2 regions of the Streptomyces sp. NPDC038200 genome follow, and region 2 is predicted to be linked to the other one. Evidence: riboswitches for the same ligand, from Rfam matches in the RefSeq annotation. Region 2 holds a riboswitch; the other holds the start of a gene.

Region 1 (10,984 bases), on a different contig from region 2:
GGCGGGGTGCCGGGGCTGCGTGCGGCGTTCAGCAACTGGCGGACCACCGAGGCCGACACCGAGCGGGTGCTCCGGGTGCTGGCGGCGGCCTCGGCCTGACGGTCGGAAGAGGTCAGGAGGAGCGCCGTACGGCGGCGTGGAAGCCGGTGTTGACGGCGGTGAGGCCGCCGTCGACGACCAGGGTGGTGCCGGTGATCCAGGCGGCGTCGCGGGAGGCGAGGAAGGCGACCGCGGCGGCGATGTCCTCCGGCTCGCCGACCCGGCCGAGGGGGTACAGGGCGCGGACGGCTTCGAGGTCGTCGTCGCGTCCTTCCCAGGCCGAGGTGCGGACCGTGCCCGGCACCACGAGGTTGACCCGGACGCCCCGGGCCGCCGCGTGCCCGGCGAGGGTCCGGGTGAGCGAGCCGAGGCCGGCCTTGGCGGCGCTGTAGGCGTGGTTGCCGAAGTCCTGCAGGCCGTTGACGGAACCGATGCCGACGATCGCTCCGCGTCCGGAGGCGGCCAGGTGCGGCAGGGCGGCGCGGCAGCAGCGGTGGGCTCCGGTGAGGGTGACGTCGAGGTCGCGTGCCCATGCCTCGTCGGGGTCCTCCTCGAAGAGCGGGACGTCCGGGCTGCAGTGGGCGGCGCAGTTGACCAGCACGTCGAGCGAGCCGAACGCGGCCACGGCACGGTCCACGGCCGCCTCGACGGCGGCGCGGTCGGCCACGTCGCAGCCGAACGCCTCGGCGGTGAGGCCGTGTCGGCGCAGCGCGGAGGCGGTCCGCTCGGCCTCGGGCAGGTCCCGGTCGGTCACCAGGACCCGGGCGCCTTCCTCGGCGAGCCGCCGGGCGACGGCGGCGCCGATGCCGCGGGCGCCGCCGGTGACGAGTACTCCGTGTCCTGCGAAGCGTTGGGGATCGGTCATGGGCCGACGGTACGGCTCCGCGGGCGCCCTTTCACCGGTTCGGCATCCGGTTTTCAGCGGTATCCCGTGACGTCGGCCGGCTTGCCGGGGTCCTGCACCTCGGTCAGGTACCGCCAGGCGTCGGGCCGGCTGCCGTCGAGGTCGGTGTAGCCGTACTCCTGGGCGAGGCCGCCGCTGGAGAGGGACTGTCCGTTGAACCGGGCCACCTCGGGGTCGGCGGCCAGGGCGGCCACGGCCCGGCCGGTGTAGCGCGGGGTCTCGGAGATCGCGAAGTGCGGTTCCCGCTCCAGGGCGTCGCGCCAGTCGTCCTCGCGGACGCCGTACGCGTCGAGCATGATCTCCGAGCGCATCCAGCCGGGGGTGATCGCCACGGCCGTCGCGCCGCGCGGGCGGAGTTCGTGGCCGAGGGCGAAGGCCATGCGCAGGACGGACGCCTTGGCGAGGTCGTAGAAGAGGTTCACGCGGTAGGTGCCGCGGTTGTACTCGGCGGTGCCGTCGGTGACCTCGACGACCAGGCCACCGGGCCGGCGGAGCAGGAGCGGCAGGGCGTAGTGGCTGGTGACGGCGTGGGTCTCGACCGACAGGCGCAGCAGCCGGAGCCCGTTGTCGAGGTCGTGCTCCCACACCGGGGTGTCCCACTCGAAGAGTTTCTCGCCGCCCCAGATGTCGTTGACGAGGACGTCGAGCCGGCCCCGTTCGCCGGCGATGCGGTCCACCAGGTCCCGTACGGCGGAGCGGTCCAGGTGGTCGACGGGTACCGCGACGCCCCGCCCGCCGGCCGCGGTGACCAGGTCGGCGGTGTCCTCGATGGTCTCGGGGCGGTCGTACTCCGAGCGGCGGGCGCGGGTGGTGCGGCCGGTGACGTAGACGGTGGCGCCGGCCGCGCCGAGTTCCACGGCGATGCCCCGGCCGGCGCCCCGGGTCGCCCCGGCGACCAGCGCCACCTTGCCTTCCAGCGGTCCTGGCATGTTCTCGCTCCCCGTGTGGTGCGGCTGTCGACGTCCTCCACTGTCACCGGGAAAGCGGACATCTTCTGTCGGCTTTTGTGGCGGGTGCCGTGACTCCGGGCACGCGCGGAGTCACGGGTCACGGGCTCCGTGGCCCGCTGTGCGTCCCGGCCGGGCGCGGCGCCGACGGGGTTCGGCGCCGCGGTCGGGTCGTGCCGGGGGGGCGTCAGTGGCCTCGGGCGATCCACTCCTGAAGGTGCGGTGCCTCGGCGCCGATGGTGGTGGCGTCGCCGTGACCGGTGAGGACCTTGGTCTCCGGCGGGAGGGTGAGGAGCCGGTCGCGGATGGAGTCGATGATGGTCGGGAAGTGGGACCAGGAGCGCCCGGTGGCGCCCGGACCGCCCTGGAAGAGGGTGTCGCCGGTGAAGACGGTGCCCAGGCCGCGGTCGTACAGGCAGACGGCGCCCGGGGCGTGGCCCGGGGTGTGCAGGACGGTGAGGTCGGTGCCGGCCGCCTCGATGACCTGGCCGTCGAGAAGATGCCGGTCGGGGTCGCGGTGGGGGTGGGTCTGCTTCCACAGCGGCAGGTCGTCGGCGTGCAGCCAGATGGGGGCGCCGGTGCGGTCGGCGAGTGCCGGAGCCGCGTTGACGTGGTCGTTGTGGGCGTGGGTGCAGACGATGGCGATGAGGCGCCGGTCGTCGACGGCGCGGGCGATGGCCTCGGCGTCGTGGGCGGCGTCGATGACGATCACCTCCCGCTCGTCGCCGACGATCCACACGTTGTTCTCCACGTCCCAGGTGCCGCCGTCGAGGGTGAACTGCCCGGAGGTGACGAGTCGTTCGATGCGCACGGTCATCACAGCACCACCACCGAACGCAGCACGTCGCCGTGGTGCATCCGCTCGAACGCCTTCTCCACCTCGTCGAGTCGGATCGTCTCGGTGACGAACGCGTCGAGCGGCAGACGGCCCTGGAGGTGGAGGTCGATCAGCAGGGGGAAGTCACGGGAGGGCAGGCAGTCGCCGTACCAGCTCGACTTCAGGGCGCCGCCGCGGCCGAAGACGTCCAGCAGGGGCAGTTCGAGCTTCATCTCGGGCGTGGGCACGCCGACGAGGACGACGGTGCCGGCGAGGTCGCGGGCGTAGAAGGCCTGCCGGTAGGTCTCCGGTCGGCCGACGGCCTCGATGACGACGTCGGCGCCGAAGCCGCCGGTCAGCTCGCGGATCGCCTCGACCGGGTCGGTCTCCTTGGAGTTGACCGTGTGGGTGGCGCCCAGGGTGCGGGCCTTGGCCAGCTTGCGGTCGTCGATGTCCACGGCGATGATCTTCGCCGCGCCGGCGAGGTTCGACCCCGCCACGGCCGCGTCGCCGACGCCGCCGCAGCCGATGACGGCGACCGAGTCGCCGCGGCCGACGTTGCCGGTGTTGATCGCGGCGCCGATGCCGGCCATCACCCCGCAGCCGAGCAGACCCGCGACCGCCGGCGAGACGGCCGGGTCGACCTTGGTGCACTGCCCGGCCGCCACGAGCGTCTTCTCGGCGAAGGCGCCGATGCCCAGGGCCGGGGAGAGTTCCGTGCCGTCGGTGAGCGTCATCTTCTGCCGGGCGTTGTGGGTGTCGAAGCAGTACCAGGGCCGGCCGCGCAGGCAGGCCCGGCACTGCCCGCACACGGCACGCCAGTTGAGGATGACGAAGTCGCCGGGGGCGACGTCGGTGACACCCGCGCCGACCGACTCCACCACGCCCGCCGCCTCGTGGCCGAGCAGGAAGGGGAAGTCGTCCGAGATGCCGCCCTGTTTGTAGTGCAGATCGGTGTGACAGACCCCGCACGCCTGGACGCGTACGACGGCTTCGCCGGGCCCCGGGTCCGGCACCACGATCGTCTCGATCCGTACGGGCTCGTCCTTGCCCGGTGCGATCACGCCGCGTACTTCCTGCGCCATGGTCTGGTCCCTTCTTCGTTTGCCTTCGCCGCCGACCCTACGCGCGAGCCGGGGGATGGCGCTGCCGGACCGGGCGCCGTTCGCCGGTGGCGGTCCGCGGCCCCGTCGCACCGTGCTGAGGGCCGCCCCGCCGGGACGGCCCTCGGGTGCCGCGGGGCGGGTCAGGCCTCGACGGCGGGCACCAGGCCCAGCACGGGCGCGACCGGGCCGGCCACCTGCCACAGCTCGTTCAGGCGGTTCAGCCCGTGCACCTGGTCGAGGGCGCGCGTCTGCTCGGAGACGGTCGGGACCTGGCCCCTGTACTGCGCCGGGATGTCGCTGACGGTGAGCGAGTCGACCGCGGCCATGGGGCTGATCCGGCCGGTGTCCGGGGCGCTCGCCTCGGCCGCGTTCGCCAGCGGCGCGGCAAGACCGGTGACCCCGGCGGCCAGACCGAGGGCGGCGACGATACGTCGTGTTGAGATCATGTCTCGGCAACGGCCGCGGGCACCGGCCGGACACGGGCGGCGGGCCCCGCTCACCCGGGAGGCGGAGTGGGGTGGCTGCGCTTGCCGAGGCCGCCGGGGCGGAGGAGTCTCGGAGAGGGGTCCGTGCGGCCCGCTCCTGGACGGGCCGCGGACGCCTGAAGGAGGTCACCATGGGTAGCGCGACGGGGTCCGCTTTCGACACCGAGACACTGCGCCGGGCCATCGAGGGCAACACCGGCAACAACCTGTTGTCGCTCTACGCGGACGACGCGCAGATCCGCATCGTCGACCGCAACAACCAGCCGAGTCACCCCACGGTCCTGCACGGCCGCGGCCAGATCGCCGAGTTGCTGGACGACGTCTACAGCCGCGACATGACGCACAAGCTGGACGTGTGCGTCGTCCAGGGTGACCACGCCGCGTACAGCGAGTCGTGCGAGTACGAGGACGGCACCCGGGTCCTCGCCGAGTCGATGGTCACGCTGCGGGACGGCAAGATCACCGATCAGCTCATCGTCCAGGCGTGGGACGAGTAGGCATCGGCCCGGGTGTGGCAGGCCCCGGAAGGAGAATCGCGCGGGTCCAGGTCACCTCTCGGCTGACCTGGACCTTCTCGGCGCGGGCCGCGTGGGTCCGGGCGCGCCGGCGGCGCACGGCACCGCTGTCCGCGGCGCGGCTTCCGGTCTCCGCCGCGCTGCTGCGGTCGGTGGTGCGCGCGGTACGTCCGCGCCCGCGTCCGGCGCCGCCGCGGGCCGTGCGCGGCCGGTGGACGAGGCACCGGTGAGGGGCCGGGAGGGAACGGTGAGGCGCGGGGGCGGGACCGGTGAGGGGGCGGGTCGGCACCGGTGAAGGGGGGCGGGACCCGTGAGGGGTGGGGCCGGGACGAGTGAGGGGTGGGGGCGCTGAGGGGGGTCGGGAAGGTCGTACACCCCCTCGGTTACGCTGTACGCGGGCCGTGACTGGCGCTGAGGTGGAGTACCACCGGGGAGCGGTCCGTGGTGAGTGCCGCGCGCCTGGGCGAGGAGAGTCGATCCAGCTCAGGAGTGTGCAGCATGACCCAGGCCCGTCTGATGGACGGCACCGCGCTCGCCCGCCGCATCGTCGAGGAGACCGCGCGGCAGGCCGCCGGCCTCACCGAGCGCACCGGCACCGCGCCGTGTCTCGCGACCGTGCTGGTCGGCGAGGACCCGGCCTCCGTGACGTACGTCCGGATGAAGCAGAACCGCAGCCGCAAGGCCGGCATCGAGTCCCGGCGCGTCGCACTGCCCGCCACCACCACGACCGACGAACTCGTCGGCACATTGCGGGAGTTGTCCGCCGACCCGGGGGTGCACGGGATTCTGCTGCAGCACCCGATGGGGGACCACATCGACGAGCGTGCCGCGTTCGAGGCGATCGCGCCGGAGAAGGACGTGGACGGAGTCACCTTCGCCTCGTTCGCCACGATGAGTTTCGGGCTGCCGGGCTTCGTCTCCTGCACCCCGGGCGGCATCGTGCGGCTGCTGGACGAGTACGGCGTCGACCCGGCCGGGAAGCGGGCCGTGGTGGTGGGCCGCAGCGCGATCCTCGGCAAGCCGGCGGGCATGCTGCTGCTGGCCCGGGACGCGACCGTGACGTACTGCCACTCGCGCACCCGGGACCTGTCGGCCGCGGTCCGCGAGGCCGACATCGTCGTGGCCGCGGTCGGCCGGCCGCGGCTCATCCGCGGGCAGGACATCAAGCCGGGCGCGGTCGTGATCGACGCGGGCTACAACCCGGGGAACGTCGGCGACGTCGACTTCGACTCGGCCGTGGAGCGGGCCTCGCTGATCACCCCGGTGCCGGGCGGTGTCGGTCCGATGACGATCGCCACGCTGCTGGAGCAGACGGTGCGGGCGGCCGCCCGGCAGCTCGGGGCCTAGGGTCTTTCGTTGGATCATGCCGGGCTCGCGGGCCCTGGCACCGCGCCTCGCCGCGTTGTCGTCGGTGCCATGGCTCCGCCATGGCGCCCTCCTCCGCCTTGCGATGCACGGCACCAGACCCCGCTCCCTGATCCGGCCTGATCCAAACGAAAGACCCCAGCGGCTCAGCGCATCCACGCGGCGTACTGCATCACGTCCCCGGCTCTGAGGCCGAACTCGGGTTCGGCCTTGGTGGCGGTCAGCTCCAGCCCCAGCACGGCCCCGGTGGACGGGTCCATGATCAGCATGCGCCGGGCGCCGCGCGGATCGTAGTGCACATAGGCCTGGCCGGTGCGCCCGAGCCGGTCCGTCACCCGGCCGACCGGGCGCAGGCCGGGTGTGTCGGCCAGGACCCGGGCGAGCGCGGCGGTCTCCCGGGCACCGAGGGTCCAGTGGTCGAGCAGGGTGTCGACGGCGTCGAGGAGTTCACCGGCGGTCATCTCGGTGTGCAGGTACGCGGCCTCCCGCAGATAGGCGCGCAGCCGTGCGGCGTCGTGCGGCGGCGGCGCCTCGGGCGGGGCGTCGCTCCAGCTCGGCGGATACGTCTGCCGGCTGATCACGTGACCGTCCGCGACCAGGCGGGGGTGCTCGCCCTCGTCGCTGAGGACGGGGCGGCCGGGGTGGCGCGGATCGGTCGCCACGACCAGCTCGGTGTGGCTGCCGTCCGGCTGCCAGCGCACGATGGTCTCCTGGGGCAGGGTGACCGGCGGCGCGTGGTCGCTCATGCCCATGCTCCACGACTGGACGTGCGTGCCCTTGCGCAGTCCGGAGGAGCCTTCGGCGGCGGCCTCGGCCCGGTCGGCCAGCAGCGCCAGCGGTACGGGAGCGGAGTCGGCCTGCACGACCAGCGGGCGGGGCGCGGCCACCGCGGGCTGGGGGCTCGGGCCGCCGAGCAGCGCGGTGAGGGCGATGGCCAGCACGACCCCGGTGGCGGCGAGGCCCCACAGCAGCCGGGAACGCGGGACACGGGGTCCGGCGGGCCGGGGCGGGTCCTCGCGCAGCAGCAGTTCCAGCCGCCGCTCGGCATGGTGGTCCAGGGGGCCGTCGCCCAGGTGCGGGCCGTGGGCCGGGACCGGGTCGGCGTGGCGGAGGAGGTCGAGTTCGTCAGGCATGTCGGGGGTCCTCGCGGAGGCATGCGCCGGCGGTGGGCAGGGGGTACGGCCATCGCCGGCCGGCGGCACCGGCGTCGTCGCCGGGCCTCGGTACCCGGGAGCGGGCGGACGCGGCCGGGCGCGGACCGGAACCGGGATCGGTGCCGGGCGGCGGGGCGTCGGCAGCGGCGGACACGGCCACCCGCCTGCCGAACCCGGCCTTGGGGGGCGGGGGTTCGGGGTGGGCGGACGCGGGGTCGGTGCCGAACGGTGGCGCGGCGGTGTCGGCGGTGTTCGGGAGGCGGCTGCCCTCGGGGGACGGCTCGGGCGGTGTGACGGCCGTCGGTGCCGTGGGCCGCTGACGGTCGATCTCGGCCCGCAGCCGGCGGCGGGCGCGGTGCAGGCGCATCGCCGCCGCGCGCCGGCCGCAGTCGAGGGCGACCGCGATCTCCTCGACGCCGAGTTCCTCCCAGGCGGCGAGACGCAGCACCTCCTGATCGGCCGGGGCCAGCCGGTCCAGGGCCTCGTGCACCCAGGCGCCGGGGGCCTCGGCGTCGGGACCGGCGGCGATGTGGCGGCCGTGCGCGGCCTCGTCGTTGCCGATCCGGTCCACCAGCCGGCGCCGCCGCCCGTAGCCGCGTACCGCGTTCGCCAGGCAGTTACGGGCCACCCCGTACAGCCAGGGCAGCGGCGTGGCGGGCAGGTCGGCCCGGCGCCGCCAGGCGACCGTGAACACCTCCGCCACCACTTCCTCCACCTCGTCGGCCCGCCCCTGCAGTCGCCTCGCGACATAGCGGCTGACCGCCCAGTAGTGTTCGCGATAGGCAGCGGCGAAGATCTCGTCGTTGCTCATGTTCGGTTCGTGTCCGGCACTCCCCGGATCGTCACACCCTTCTTCCGTGATGCTCCTCGCGTCGTCCGAGTGTGACGTGGGGGCCGTGCGCGGACACAGGCGGGGCGTGAAGAGGATCCGAGACTCCAGGGCCGTACAGTGGCTCACCAGCACCGATCACAAGACGATCGGAACGCTCTATCTGGTCACCGCGTTCGCGTTCTTCCTGATCGGTGGCGTGATGGCGCTGCTGATGCGCGCCGAGCTGGCCCGGCCGGGCCAGCAGTTCCTGTCGAACGAGCAGTTCAACCAGGCGTTCACGATGCACGGCACCGTGATGCTGCTGATGTTCGCCACCCCGCTGTTCGCCGGGTTCGCGAACTGGATCATGCCGCTGCAGATCGGGGCGCCCGATGTGGCGTTCCCGCGGCTGAACATGTTCGCCTACTGGCTCTACCTGTTCGGCTCGCTCATCGCGGTGGGCGGCTTCCTCACCCCGCAGGGCGCGGCGGACTTCGGCTGGTTCGCCTACTCCCCGCTGTCGGACGCGGTCCGCTCGCCGGGCGTCGGCGCCGACATGTGGATCATGGGTCTGGCCTTCTCCGGTTTCGGCACCATCCTGGGCGCGGTCAACTTCATCACCACGATCATCTGTCTGCGTGCCCCGGGCATGACCATGTTCCGCATGCCGATCTTCGTGTGGAACGTGCTGCTGACCGCGGTGCTCGTCCTGCTGGCCTTCCCGGTGCTGGCGGCCGCGCTGTTCGCCCTGGAGGCGGACCGCAAGTTCGGCGCCCATGTCTTCGACGCGGCCAACGGCGGCGCACTGCTGTGGCAGCACCTCTTCTGGTTCTTCGGCCACCCGGAGGTGTACATCATCGCGCTGCCGTTCTTCGGTATCGTCTCCGAGGTCGTCCCGGTCTTCTCCCGCAAGCCGATGTTCGGGTACATGGGCCTGGTCGCCGCGACCATCGCGATCGCCGGTCTGTCGGTGACCGTGTGGGCGCACCACATGTACGTCACCGGCGGTGTGCTGCTGCCGTTCTTCTCCTTCATGACGTTCCTGATCGCCGTGCCGACCGGGGTGAAGTTCTTCAACTGGATCGGCACGATGTGGAAGGGCTCGTTGTCCTTCGAGACGCCGATGCTGTGGGTGACGGGCTTCCTCGTCACGTTCGTCTTCGGCGGGCTGACGGGCGTCATGCTGGCCTCGCCCCCCATCGACTTCCACATCTCCGACTCGTACTTCGTGGTGGCCCACTTCCACTACGTGGTCTTCGGCACGGTCGTCTTCGCGATGTTCGCCGGCTTCCACTTCTGGTGGCCGAAGATGACCGGCAAGATGCTGGACGAGCGCCTCGGCAAGATCACCTTCTGGACGCTGTTCGTCGGCTTCCACGGCACCTTCCTGGTCCAGCACTGGCTGGGCGCCGAGGGCATGCAGCGGCGGATCCCCGACTATCTCGCGGCGGAAGGGTTCACGACGCTCAACACGGTCTCTTCGATCTTCTCGTTCCTGCTCGGCGGATCCCTTCTTCCCTTCTTCTACAACGTGTGGAAGACGGCCCGGTACGGCAAGCCGATCGGCGTGGACGACCCGTGGGGCTACGGCCGCTCCCTGGAGTGGACGACCTCCTGCCCGCCGCCGCGGCACAACTTCCTCGCCCTGCCGCCCATCCGCAGCGAGTCCCCGGCCTTCGACCTGCACCACCCCGATGTGCGGGAGCGGGAGCTGACCGCGCCGTGACGGCCCACGACGAGCGGGACCTCGTCCGGCAGATCGAGGGACATCTGCTGCTGGAAGCGGCCCGGGAGGAGAGCCGTAGCGCCGCGGCCCGCCTCAGTTCCCGGCTGGGCTGGCTCACCGACACCCAACGGGAGGACGTGGAGCGCCAGTTCGAGGCCGAGTATCTGGCGCTGGCCCGGCTGGCGTGGGGGCGCACGGCCGAGCGGGCGCAGGAGCTGCGGCAGGTGTACGAGTCGCGTTACCGGGCGCTGCGCCGACGGCTGCTGGCCTGCGGTGTCCTGGGGTGTGCGCTGCTGGCGGCGGCGGTCCTGGTGGTGTCCGCCGCCGCCGCGTAGGGCCGCGGGCGGGGTGGCGCGGGTGCGGTCGGAGGTGCCGGCGGGCGGGGGTGCCGCGGGTGGGCGGTCGGCCGGGTCAGCCCGTGGTGAGCACCATCCGGAAGCGGGCGCCTCCGGAGAGCATCTTCTGGTACGCCCGGTCCGCGTCGTCCAGCGGCACGATCTCGGTCATCGGGCGGATGCCGTGCAGGGCGCTGAAGGCCATCGTGTCCTCCACGTCCTGCGCCGTGCCGGACGGGTGGCCGCGGACGACACGTCCGGTCATCAGCAGCTGGGCGGGGTTGATGCCGAGCGGCGCGGTGTCGGCCCCGATGACCACCAGCTCACCGCGCGGTGCGAGACCGTCGGCGGTGGCCGTGATGGCCTCGGAGCTGCCGGCGGTGGCCAGCACGGCCTTGGCGCCGCCGAGGGACTGCAGAGCCTCGGCGACCGGAGTGCCCGAGGTGCTGTCGATGTAGTGGTGCGCGCCGAGTTGCTTGGCGAAGTCCGCCTTCTCGGCGCCCCGGGCGATCGCCACGGTCTCGAAGCCCATCGCCACCGCGTACTGCACCCCGAGGTGACCGAGGCCGCCGATGCCCAGCACCGCGACCAGGTCGCCCGGCTCGGCGGAGCTGCGTCGCAGCCCGTTGTACGTGGTCACGCCCGCGCAGGCCAAGGGCCCCGCGTCGCTTGCCGCCAGGGCGTCGGGAATCCTGGCCAGGGCGTCGACGGGCGCGATCACCTTGTCGGCGAAGCCTCCGTCGTAGCTCCATCCGGGCACCTTGAGGTTGACGCAGACGA
Region 2 (10,984 bases):
TGCGCCCCGTCCTGGACGTCTTCCAGACCATGCCGCAGTTCGTGTACCTGATCCCGGTCGTCGCGCTGTTCGGCGTCGGCCGCGCACCCGCCGTCGCGGCGGCCGTCGTCTACGCGCTCCCGGCCGTCGTCCGGATCACCGCGCAGGGCCTGCGCCAGGTCGACCCGGCCGCGCTGGAGTCCGCGCGCTCGCTCGGCGCGACCGGCCGCCAGCAGCTGTGGCAGGTGCAGCTCCCGCTCGCCCGGCGGTCGTTGCTGCTCGCCGTCAACCAGGGCGTGGTGCTGGTGCTGGCCGTGGTCATCATCGGCGGTCTGGTCGGCGGCGGCGCCCTCGGCTACGACGTCGCCTTCGGCCTCGCCCAGGGCGACCTGGCGACCGGCCTGGTGGCCGGTGCCGCCATCGTCTGCCTGGGACTGATGCTCGACCGGGTGACCCAGCCCACCGAACGCCGCGCGCGGAAGGGAGCGTGACATGCGATTCCGTACGACCCTCACGGTGGCCGCCGGAGCGTCCGCGCTCGCGCTGCTGACCGGCTGCGGCGCCGCCGACATGACCAAGCAGGCCAGCCCGTTCGCCAACGCCCGGGGCGCGAAGACGGTCACCCTGTCCGTGCAGTCCTGGGTGGGCGCGCAGTCGAACGTGGCCGTCGCCCAGTACATCCTGGACCACAAGCTGGGCTACCGCGTCGACACCGTCCAGGTCGACGAGGTGCCCGCCTGGGACGCGCTCAGCCAGGGCCGGGTCGACGCCCTCCTGGAGGACTGGGGCCACCCGGACCAGGAGAAGCGGTACGTCGAGGACAAGAGGACGATCGCGCACGGCGGCGACCTCGGGGTGACCGGTCACATCGGCTGGTTCGTGCCGACCTACCTGGTCAAGCAGCACCCGGACATCACGGACTGGAAGAACCTGAACAAGTACGCCTCGCTCTTCCGCACCGCGGAGAGCGGCGGCAAGGGCCAGCTGATGGACGGGTCGCCGTCCTACGTCACCAACGACAAGGCGCTGGTGAAGAACCTGAAGCTGGACTTCCAGGTCGTCTTCGCCGGTTCCGAGGCGGCGCAGATCACCCAGATCAAGCAGTTCGCCAAGGAGAAGAAGCCCTTCCTGACGTACTGGTACGCGCCCCAGTGGCTGTTCGAGAAGGTGCCCATGACGGAGGTGAAGCTGCCCCCGTACAAGGAGGGCTGCGACGCGGACGCGGCGAAGGTCGCCTGCTCCTATCCGCACACTCCGCTGCAGAAGTACCTCAACGCCGACTTCGCGCACTCCGGCGGCAGGGCCGCGGCCTTCCTGAAGAAGTTCAGGTGGACGACGGAGGACCAGAACGAGGTCTCCCTGATGATCGCCGAGCAGAAGCTCAGCCCGCAGGAGGCGGCGAAGAGGTGGGTGGACAGCCACCCCGACGTGTGGAAGCGGTGGCTGTCCTGAACGGCCTCAGCCCAGCAGGCCGGCGGCGATCTCCCGCAGCGCGGCGGCGGACCGCCGCTGGAGTCCCGGTCCGAACGTGACCCGAGTGGCCCCGAGCCCGCCGAGCACGGCGGGCTCGGGGCCCTCGCCGTCCAGCCGGGACAGGGCGTTCAGCGGGCCCTGGATCCCGGACCGCAGCAGGGGCAGTAGGTCCGCCGGCGCGAGGATCGGGTACACGCAGTCCGCGCCCGCGGCCACGTACAGCGCGGCCCGCTCGATGACCCGTTCGGGATTCCCGTCGCCGTGGACGAAGACGTCGACACGGGCGTTGACGAACAACCGGTCGGCGGCGGCGCCCCGCACCTCGGCGAGGTACTCGGCGTGCTCGCGCGGGTCCTTGAGGGCACCCCCGGCGGAGTCCTCCAGGTTGCAGCCGACGACGCCCGCCTCCAGCAGCCGCTCCACCAGTTCCTTCGGCGCGAGCCCGTACCCGCCCTCGACGTCCGCCGACACCGGCACGTCCACCGCCCGCGCGATCCGGGCGACCGCGGCGAACATCTCGTCGGCCGGGGTCGCGCCGTCCGCGTAGCCGAGGGACGCGGCGACGCCCGCGCTCGGCGTGGCCAGCGCCGGGAAACCGGCGGCCTCGAACACCCGCGCGCTCGCCGCGTCCCAGGGTCCGGGCAGGACCAGCGGGTCGCCCTGGGCGCGCTTTCGGTGCAGGGCGCGGAACTCGTCCACCTTGCTCACGGCTGGTAACCCCCCGGTGCGACGCGACGGCTGACCATCAGGCGGTTCCAGCCGTTGATGACGGTGATCAGGCCGACGAGATGCGCGAGTTCGGCCTCGGTGAAGTGCTCGGCGACCCGTTCGTACACCGCGTCGGGCACGAAGCCCGCCGTGAGGACCGTGACCGCCTCGGTCAGCGCCAGCGCGGCCCGCTCCCGCTCGCTGTAGAGGTCCTCGGTCTCCTCCCAGGCGTCGAGGAGCCGGACCCGGTCCTCCGACTCCCCGTTCCCCCGGGCGACCCGGAGGTGCATGTCGAGGCAGAACGCGCAGTGGTTGATCTGCGAGGCGCGGATCATGACCAGCTCGGCCAGGACCGGATCGCCGAACCCCTTCTTCGCCGCCGCGCTCAGCGCGGACATCGCCCGCCCGACCTGCGGGTCCAGCAGCGGGGTACGCCTCACTTGTGCTGCCCCGGCTGGTAGTGGCCCGGCGTCATCCGGGTCGTCACCCCGAACCGGTTCCAGGCGTTGATCACCGTGATCGCGGCGATCAGCTGGGCCAGCTCGGCCTCCTCGAAGTGCTCGGCGGCCCGCTGGTACACCTCGTCCGGGACGAAGCCCTCCGTCAGCACGGTGATCGCCTCGGTCAGCTCGATCGCCGCCAGCTCCTTGCCGGTGTAGAAGTGCCGGGACTCCTGCCACGCGCTGAGCTGCACGATCCGCTCGACGCTCTCGCCGGCCGCGAGGGCGTCCTTGCTGTGCATGTCGAGGCAGAACGCGCAGTGGTTGATCTGCGAGGCGCGGATCTTCACCAGCTCGTACAGCTTCGGGTCCAGCCCCCGCCGGGCGGCGGTGTCCAGGCGGATCATCGCCTTGTAGACCTCGGGGGCGTGCTCGGCCCAGTGCAGGCGCGGGGCTTCCTCGGCGGCGTATGCGACGGTTTCCTGTGCAGTGCTCATGCCTCGACCCTAGGAGCGAGGCAGCCCAGGAGTATGGTCCATTTCCATGGCGAGTTCCTGGGCCACTTTGGGCGTCGACCTGCACCTCGAACCGAGCGGCTCCAGCGGCCTGCGCCGGGGCCTGACCGACGCCCTGCGCGACGCGGTCCGCTCCGGCCGACTCGCCCCCGGCACCCGGCTGCCGTCCTCGCGCTCCCTCGCCGGCGATCTCGGCATCGCCCGCAACACCGTCGCCGAGGCCTACGCCGACCTGGTGGCGGAGGGCTGGCTCACCGCCCGGCAGGGCTCCGGCACCCGGGTGGCGACCGGCGCGCCCACCGGCACCCCGCCGCCCGCCGGCACCGCCCCGGCACCCCGCCGCACCCCCGCCCGTCCGGCCTACGACCTCGTCCCTGGCACCCCCGACCTCACGGCCTTCCCGCGCACCGAATGGCTCAAGGCCGCCCGCCGCGCCCTGGCCACGGCCCCCTTCGACGCCCTCGGCTACGGCGACCCGCGGGGCCGCCCCGAACTGCGCACCGCCCTCGCCGGCTACCTCGCCCGCGCCCGGGGCGTCCGCGCCGATCCGGACAGGGTCGTGATCACCGCGGGCTTCTCGCACGCCCTGGGCATCCTCGGCCGGGTGCTGCGGGCCCGCGGGGTGCGGACGGTGGCGGTGGAGTCGTACGGGCTGGACGTCCACTGGGCGCTGCTGCGGGCCGCGGGCTGCGCCACGCCCGCCCTGCCCTACGACGGACTCGGCACCGACCCCGGTGCGTTGGGCGAGGCGGGCGCGGTGCTGCTGACGCCCGCCCACCAGTTCCCCATGGGCACCCCCCTGCACCCCGACCGGCGGGCCACCGTCGTCGACTGGGCGCGGCGCACCGGCGGACTGGTCCTGGAGGACGACTACGACGGCGAGTTCCGCTACGACCGCCAGCCGATCGGCGCGCTGCAGGGCCTGGACCCCGACCACGTCGTCTACCTGGGCACCGCCAGCAAGTCCCTCGCCCCCGGGCTGCGGCTGGGCTGGATGGTGCTGCCGCAGCCGCTGGTGGCGGAGGTGGCCGCCGCCAAGGGCCGTATCGACACCGTCGGGGCGCTGGAGCAGCTGACGCTGGCGGAGTTCCTCACCTCCGGGGCGTACGACCGGCATGTCCGCTCCGCCCGGCTGCGCTACCGGCGCCGCCGTGACGCCCTCGCCGCCGCCGTGACCGAACGCGCGCCCGGGGTCCGGGTCACCGGAATCGCCGCCGGACTGCACGCGATGCTGCGGCTGCCGCCCGGCACGGAGCAGTCGGTGGTCCAGGCCGCCGCCTGGCAGGGCCTGGCCCTGCACGGCCTGGCCTACCACCGGCACCCGCAGGCCGTCACCGAACCCCTGGACGCCCTGGTCGTCGGCTACGGCACACCGCCGGACAGCGCCTGGGCGGGAGCGCTCGAGGCGCTGTGCCGGGTGCTGCCCTGACGACGGCTCGGCACGTCTGCCCCGGTGCGCGCCTCGGCACCGGCGCACCGACCTCGGCGCACCGGGCGGGCCGTCACCCCTCCTCGACCACCGGTGCCTCGACCGCCGGCGTCTCGTCGGCCGGCGCCTCCCCGAACCGCGCCAGCGCCAGCGCTCCCGCCACCGCCACCGCGAACCCCAGGGCCGCCAGCCACTCCACGCCCTCGCGTGTCCGGTCGCCCAGCCAGACGACGCCCACGGCCGCCGGGCCCAGGGTCTCGCCGATCACCAGGCCGGCCGTGGCCGTCGTCACCGAGCCCCGCTGGAGGGCCGAGGTGAGCAGCAGGAACGCGGCGCCGCCGCCCAGCAGCAGGGCGTACGTCGCCGGGTTGGCCAGCAGATCCGCCGGCCGCAGCGAGTCGATCAGCCGTACCGCCACCTCCACCACCCCGAACCCCAGGCCGGCGCCGAGCCCCAGCAGCAGCGCCCGGGCCCGGCCGGACAGGCGCCCGCCGACCGCGCCGAGCAGCAGCACGCCCACCGCCGCGGCCACCATCGCGTACCTCAGCCAGTCCGGCCCGCTGCGGTCGCCCTCGGCGCCCGAGGCCAGCCCCAGCATGCCCAGCCCGGCGCACACCACCCCCACGGCGCCCCACTCCAGGCCGCTCAGCCGGACCCGCAGCAGCCGCGCCGCCACCACGGCCGTCACCGCGAGGCTCGCCGCGAGCGCCGCGCCCACCGCGTAGATCGGCACGGACCGCAGCGCCGCGATCTGCAGCAGGAAGCCCAGCCCGTCCAGCGCCAGACCGGCGAGGTAGCGCCACTGCCGCAGCGCGCGCAGCAGCAGCGCCGCGTCCCCGCCGGGCCCCTCCTCGGCACCCGCGGCCCGTGCGGCCACCGCCTGAAGGACCGTCGCCGTACCGAAGCAGACCGCGGCGCCGAGGGCGCACACCATTCCAAAAAGCACGAAGCGACTCTAGGGGAGCGGGAGATCGCGGGGGTCGCCGGGCGGAGATCCACACCGGTCTCTAGGCTGACCGCCGAACATCACATCCGACGGGGGAGACACCACCATGGCGGACACACGCCGACAGCTCCGTTCCGGCACGGTCGTCCTCGGCGGCATGGGCCTGCTGGCCGCCGCGCTCACCGCCTGCTCGTCCGAACCGGACAAGCGCTGCGTCGACCGCGACAGCTACGACCTCACCAAGGGCTACAAGGTCGTCTCCGACAAGGACTGCAAGACCTCCACCGCGTCGGTGCGGACGGGCGTCACGAAGACCGGCAAGAAGAAGACCGTCAAGAAGAAGACCGACGCCGCCTGGTACTACGAGGGCGAGGAGGAGGACGGCTGGGTCGACGGCGGTTCCTTCACCAAGCCCGGCGGCGGCTCGGGCGGCTCCTCCTACGACGACGACAACGGCGGAAGCCACAGCGGGGTCCACCGCGGCGGCTTCGGCGGCGGCAAGGGCAGCTCCGGCGGCTGACCGGAGGACACCCATGGAACGCCGTACCGTCACCCCCCGCCCCGGCTGGCAGCAGACCGTCGAGGAGCAGGGGCTCGTCTACCCGCTCACCCGCCACCCCGACGGCTCCCTGCGCCCCTACTGGGACGAGAGCGCCTGCTACGTCTTCTCCCTGGACGAGGTGGAGGCGCTGGAGGAGACCGTCGAGGAGCTGCACCGCATGTGCCTCGCGGCGGCCGGCCACATCGTGGCCGAGGACCGGTTCGCCGACCTCGGCATCACCGACCCGCGGGTGGCCGCCGCGGTCGCCGAGTCCTGGCGCCGCCGTGCCGAACTCCCCTCCGTGTACGGCCGTTTCGACCTCCGCTACGACGGCACGGGGCCGGCGAAGATGCTGGAGTACAACGCCGACACCCCCACCTCGCTGGTGGAGGCCGCGTCCCCGCAGTGGTTCTGGATGGAGGATCGTTTCCCCGGCGCCGACCAGTGGAACTCCCTGCACGAACGCCTGGTCGAGGCGTGGCGGTCCCAGGCCGCCCTGCTGCCTCCCGGCAGTCCGCTGCACTTCGCGCACTCCGCCGCCGACGAACTCGGCGAGGACCTGATGACGGTGGCCTATCTGAAGGAGACCGCCGAGCAGGCCGGCCTCGCCACCGGCTGGCTCGCCATGGAGGAGATCGGCTGGGACACCCTCTCCGGCCGCTTCGTCGACAACCAGCTCCGTTTCATCCGCGGCATCTTCAAGCTGTACCCCTGGGAGTGGCTCACCACCGACGCCTTCGGCGGGCACGTCCTGGACACCCTGGACAACGGCGGCGGCACCGGCAGCACCCTGTGGATCGAGCCCGCCTGGAAGATGCTGCTCAGCAACAAGGCGCTGCTGGCGGTCCTCTGGGAGCTGTACCCCGGCCACCCCAACCTCCTGCCCGCCTACCTGGACGGCCCGCGCGAGCTCGCGGAGTCGGCCGGCTACGTCGCCAAGCCCCTGCTCGGCCGCGAGGGCGAGGGCGTCACCGTGCACGAGCCGGGCGCGCCGCCCGTCCTGCGCGAGGAGCCCTGCTGCTACCAGCAACTGGCCCCGCTGCCCGCCTTCGACGGCAACCACGTCGTCCTCGGCGCCTGGGTCGTCCGCGACGAACCGGCGGGCCTGGGCATCCGCGAGTCCACGGGCCTGATCACGGACGAGTACGCCCGCTTCCTGCCGCATGTGATCCTCTAGGGCCACCGGGAGTCCGCCGGCCCCGCGCCCGGCCCCGCGCCCGTGCCGAGGGGTACGCCGAGCCGCCGTGGCGCGTGGGCCCGGCTCAGCGCGCCTCGCCACTCCCGAGCAGCACCTCCACCGCCGCCCGTGCCTGTCCCGCCGGGGCCGGGTCGCCGTTGATGCCCGCGGTGACCATGGCGCCTTCGGCGAGCAGGAACACCGGTTCGGCGACCGGTGTGCCGGTGGCCGACACCCACGCGGTGAGCTGGTCGTGGAAGGCCCGCTTGTGGGACCGGACCTCGGCCAGGACCGGCTCGGAGGACGAGCCGAGTTCGCCGTGGGCGTTGATCCAGGCGCAGCCGCGGAAGCCGGGCTCCGCGAACCACCCGGCGAGCCAGTCGAAGACCGCGAGGACCCGCTCGCGCGGGTCGGTGACCCTCTCCACGTGCGCGGTCAGGCTCGCGCGCCAGCGCCGGTCGCGCCGCCGGAGCATGGCGACCACGAGGTCCTCCTTGGTCGCGAAGAACCGGTAGATCCGCTTCAGGGGCAGCCCGGACGCCTCGCGGACCCGGTCCATCCCGACCGCCTGGATGCCGTGCGCGTAGAACAGCGTCTCCGCCGCGTCCAGCAGGGACTCGCGGTCCCGTCGGTTCTGTTCCTCGGTGATCGGGGCGGGCATGGGGGTCTCCTTGACGCTGAGAACGGTCGTTCTCTATCGTAGTCGCAGCAATGGAGAACGCTCGTTCTCAACTTGAGGAGGCCGTCGTGCCCGAAGACCGCCCGCCCCGCCCGCCGTTCACCCTCGAAACCGCCCGCCGGAAGGTGCAGGCGGCCGAGGACGCCTGGAACACCCGCGACCCCCACCGGGTCGCCCTGGCCTACACACCGGACTCCGTCTGGCGCAACCGCGACCGGTTCGTCACCGGCCGCGACGAGATCGTCGCCTTCCTGACCGCGAAGTGGGAGCGCGAACTCGACTACGCGCTGCGCAAGAGCCTCTGGAGCTTCCACGAGAACCGGATCGCCGTCCGCTTCCAGTACGAGTGCCACGACGCCGACGGCCGGTGGTGGCGCTCCTACGGCAATGAACTGTGGGAGTTCGACGAGCACGGCCTGATGCTCCGCCGGGAGGCGAGCATCAACGACGTGCCCATCGACGAGGCCGACCGGCGCATCTTCGGCCCCCGGCCCGTCGACCAGCACGGCACCGACATCCCGCTGCACTGATCAGCCCCCGGACAGCACCTCCCGCAGCTGCTCCACCCCCCACTCCAGTTCCTCGTCGCCGATCACCAGCGGGGGCGCGATCCGGACGGTCGACCCGTGGGTGTCCTTCACCAGGACCCCACGGGCCAGCAGCCGCTCGGAGACCTCCCGGGCGCTGCCCGCCGCCCGCGGGACGTCCACCCCGGCCCACAGCCCGCGCCCCCGCACCGCCGTGACCCGGCCCGCGCCGCGCAGCTCGCCCAGCAGCCCGTGCAGCCGCTCGCCCAGCCGCGCCGCCCGCTCCTGGTGCTCGCCGGTGCGCAGCATCGCGATCACCTCCAGTGCCACCGCGCAGGCCAGCGGATTCCCGCCGAACGTCGACCCGTGCTCGCCCGGCCGGAACACCCCGAGCACCGCCGCGCTCGACACCACCGCCGACACCGGCAGGATCCCGCCGCCCAGCGCCTTGCCCAGCACGTACATGTCCGGCACCACGCCCTCGTGCTCGCAGGCGAAGGTCCGTCCGGTCCGCCCGAGCCCCGACTGGATCTCGTCGGCGACGAAGAGGACGTTCCGCTCGCGCGTCAGCTCCCGCACCCCCGCCAGATAGCCGGCCGGCGGCACGATCACCCCGGACTCGCCCTGGATCGGCTCCAGCAGCACGGCGACCGTGTTCTCCGTGAGCGCCGCCCGCATCGCGGTCAGATCGCCGTACGGCACGATCTCGAAACCGGGCGTGTACGGCCCGAAGTCCGCCCGCGCCTCCGGATCCGTGGAGAAGCTGATCACCGTCGTCGTACGGCCGTGGAAGTTGCCGCCCGCCACGACGACCTTCGCCATCTCCCCGGGGACCCCCTTCACCCGGTACCCCCACTTCCGGGCGGTCTTCAGCGCGCTCTCCACCGCCTCCGCGCCCGTGTTCGTGGGCAGCACCATCTCCATCCCGCACAGCTCCGCCAGCTCGGTGCAGAAGGCCGCGAACAGGTCGTGGTGGAGGGCGCGGGAGGTCAGCGTCACCCGGTCCAGCTGCCGCTTGGCCGCCCCGACCAGCCGCGGGTTGCCGTGCCCGAAGTTCAGTGCCGAGTAGCCGGCCAGCAGATCCAGATACCTGCGCCCCGCCACATCCGTCAGCCACGCCCCCTCACCGGTGGCGATCACCACCGGCAGCGGGTGATAGGTCGGCGCGCAGTGCGCGTCGGCGGCGGCGATGAGGTCTTCTGCAGTGGTCACGGCCTCTCCCGGATACGACGGTGACCCCCTTCCCATCCTCGCGCGCACGCGGGACGAGGATCGCGACCGACATGCGGGCCACCACCGCGTGGGCGCCGTCCGACGCGCCCGGTAGGCTGACGAGCGGGCCGTGACTGGCGCGCTGGGATGGGACGGACCATCAGGGAGCGGCCCGAGCGGGAAGAGTGCCGTGCGCCTGGGCCGAACGTGAACGCTGCACGCACACCGTCCGGAGGTCCCCGATGCCCGAGAATTCCGCCCCCCTCTCCACCGAGTCCACGGCCTTCCGCGCCGCGCTCGACGTGGTCCGCGCCGTCGAGCCGCGCGTCGCCGACGCCATCGGCCAGGAGGTCGCCGACCAGCGCGAGATGCTCAAGCTGATCGCCTCCGAGAACTACGCCTCCCCGGCGACCCTCCTCGCCATGGGCAACTGGTTCAGCGACAAGTACGCCGAGGGCACGATCGGCCGCCGCTTCTACGCCGGCTGCCGCAACGTCGACACCGTCGAGGCCCTCGCCGCCGAGCACGCCCGCGAACTCTTCGGCGCCCGCCACGCCTACGTCCAGCCGCACTCCGGCATCGACGCCAACCTCGTCGCCTTCTGGGCCGTCCTCGCCGACCGCGTCGAGGCGCCCTTCCTGGAGAAGGCCGGCGTCCGCCAGGTCAACGACCTGACCGAGGCCGACTGGGCCGAGCTGCGCCAGGCCTTCGGCAACCAGCGCATGCTCGGCATGTCCCTGGACGCCGGCGGCCACCTCACCCACGGCTTCCGTCCGAACATCTCGGGCAAGATGTTCGACCAGCGCTCCTACGGCACCGACCCGGCCACCGGCCTCATCGACTACGAGGCCCTGCGTGCCCAGGCCCGCGACTTCAAGCCGCTGATCATCGTCGCCGGCTACTCCGCGTACCCCCGCCTGGTGAACTTCCGCATCATGCGCGAGATCGCCGACGAGGTCGGCGCCACCCTCATGGTCGACATGGCGCACTTCGCCGGCCTGGTCGCGGGCAAGGTCCTCACCGGCGACTTCGACCCGGTCCCGCACGCCCAGATCGTCACGACGACCACCCACAAGTCGCTGCGCGGACCGCGCGGCGGCATGGTCCTGTGCGACGACTCCCTCAAGGACCAGGTGGACCGCGGCTGCCCGATGGTCCTCGGCGGCCCGCTCCCGCACGTCATGGCCGCCAAGGCCGTCGCCCTGGCCGAGGCCCGGCAGCCCGCCTTCCAGGACTACGCCCAGCGCGTCGTCGACAACTCCCGCGCGCTGGCCGAGGGTCTGATGCGCCGTGGCGCCACCCTGGTCACCGGCGGCACGGACAACCATCTCAACCTGATCGACGTCGCCGGCTCCTAC

The links. A riboswitch is a leader RNA that binds a small molecule or an ion and turns the genes downstream of it on or off. The one in region 2 is predicted to bind ZMP and ZTP.
Region 1: linked by a shared signal. The riboswitch ahead of ACZ7KF_RS06380 (bifunctional 5,10-methylenetetrahydrofolate dehydrogenase/5,10-methenyltetrahydrofolate cyclohydrolase) and the one ahead of ACZ7KF_RS25255 (glycine hydroxymethyltransferase) in region 2 are both predicted to bind ZMP and ZTP.

What each region holds. Positions count from the first base shown of each region.
Region 1 covers NZ_JBVJYH010000002.1:296,841-307,824, reverse strand. The annotation lists gene ACZ7KF_RS06415 (pyridoxal phosphate-dependent decarboxylase family protein) at 1-99, shown strand, start outside; gene ACZ7KF_RS06410 (SDR family NAD(P)-dependent oxidoreductase) at 113-904, opposite strand; gene ACZ7KF_RS06405 (SDR family oxidoreductase) at 958-1,872, opposite strand; gene ACZ7KF_RS06400 (MBL fold metallo-hydrolase) at 2,078-2,707, opposite strand; gene ACZ7KF_RS06395 (S-(hydroxymethyl)mycothiol dehydrogenase) at 2,707-3,792, opposite strand; gene ACZ7KF_RS06390 (hypothetical protein) at 3,954-4,259, opposite strand; gene ACZ7KF_RS06385 (nuclear transport factor 2 family protein) at 4,430-4,795, shown strand; ZMP/ZTP riboswitch at 5,205-5,285, shown strand; gene ACZ7KF_RS06380 (bifunctional 5,10-methylenetetrahydrofolate dehydrogenase/5,10-methenyltetrahydrofolate cyclohydrolase) at 5,312-6,160, shown strand; gene ACZ7KF_RS06375 (CU044_5270 family protein) at 6,325-7,311, opposite strand; partial or broken gene ACZ7KF_RS06370 (RNA polymerase sigma factor) at 7,643-8,143, opposite strand; gene ctaD (aa3-type cytochrome oxidase subunit I) at 8,193-9,869, shown strand; gene ACZ7KF_RS06360 (hypothetical protein) at 9,866-10,204, shown strand; gene ACZ7KF_RS06355 (alcohol dehydrogenase) at 10,281-10,984, opposite strand, start outside.
Region 2 covers NZ_JBVJYH010000013.1:74,089-85,072, reverse strand. The annotation lists gene ACZ7KF_RS25315 (ABC transporter permease) at 1-470, shown strand, start outside; gene ACZ7KF_RS25310 (ABC transporter substrate-binding protein) at 472-1,431, shown strand; gene ACZ7KF_RS25305 (isocitrate lyase/PEP mutase family protein) at 1,438-2,160, opposite strand; gene ACZ7KF_RS25300 (carboxymuconolactone decarboxylase family protein) at 2,157-2,600, opposite strand; gene ACZ7KF_RS25295 (carboxymuconolactone decarboxylase family protein) at 2,597-3,097, opposite strand; gene pdxR (MocR-like pyridoxine biosynthesis transcription factor PdxR) at 3,144-4,544, shown strand; gene ACZ7KF_RS25285 (DMT family protein) at 4,618-5,478, opposite strand; gene ACZ7KF_RS25280 (hypothetical protein) at 5,597-6,010, shown strand; gene ACZ7KF_RS25275 (glutathionylspermidine synthase family protein) at 6,024-7,208, shown strand; gene ACZ7KF_RS25270 (TetR/AcrR family transcriptional regulator) at 7,294-7,869, opposite strand; gene ACZ7KF_RS25265 (nuclear transport factor 2 family protein) at 7,956-8,417, shown strand; gene rocD (ornithine--oxo-acid transaminase) at 8,418-9,662, opposite strand; ZMP/ZTP riboswitch at 9,747-9,835, shown strand; gene ACZ7KF_RS25255 (glycine hydroxymethyltransferase) at 9,869-10,984, shown strand, end outside.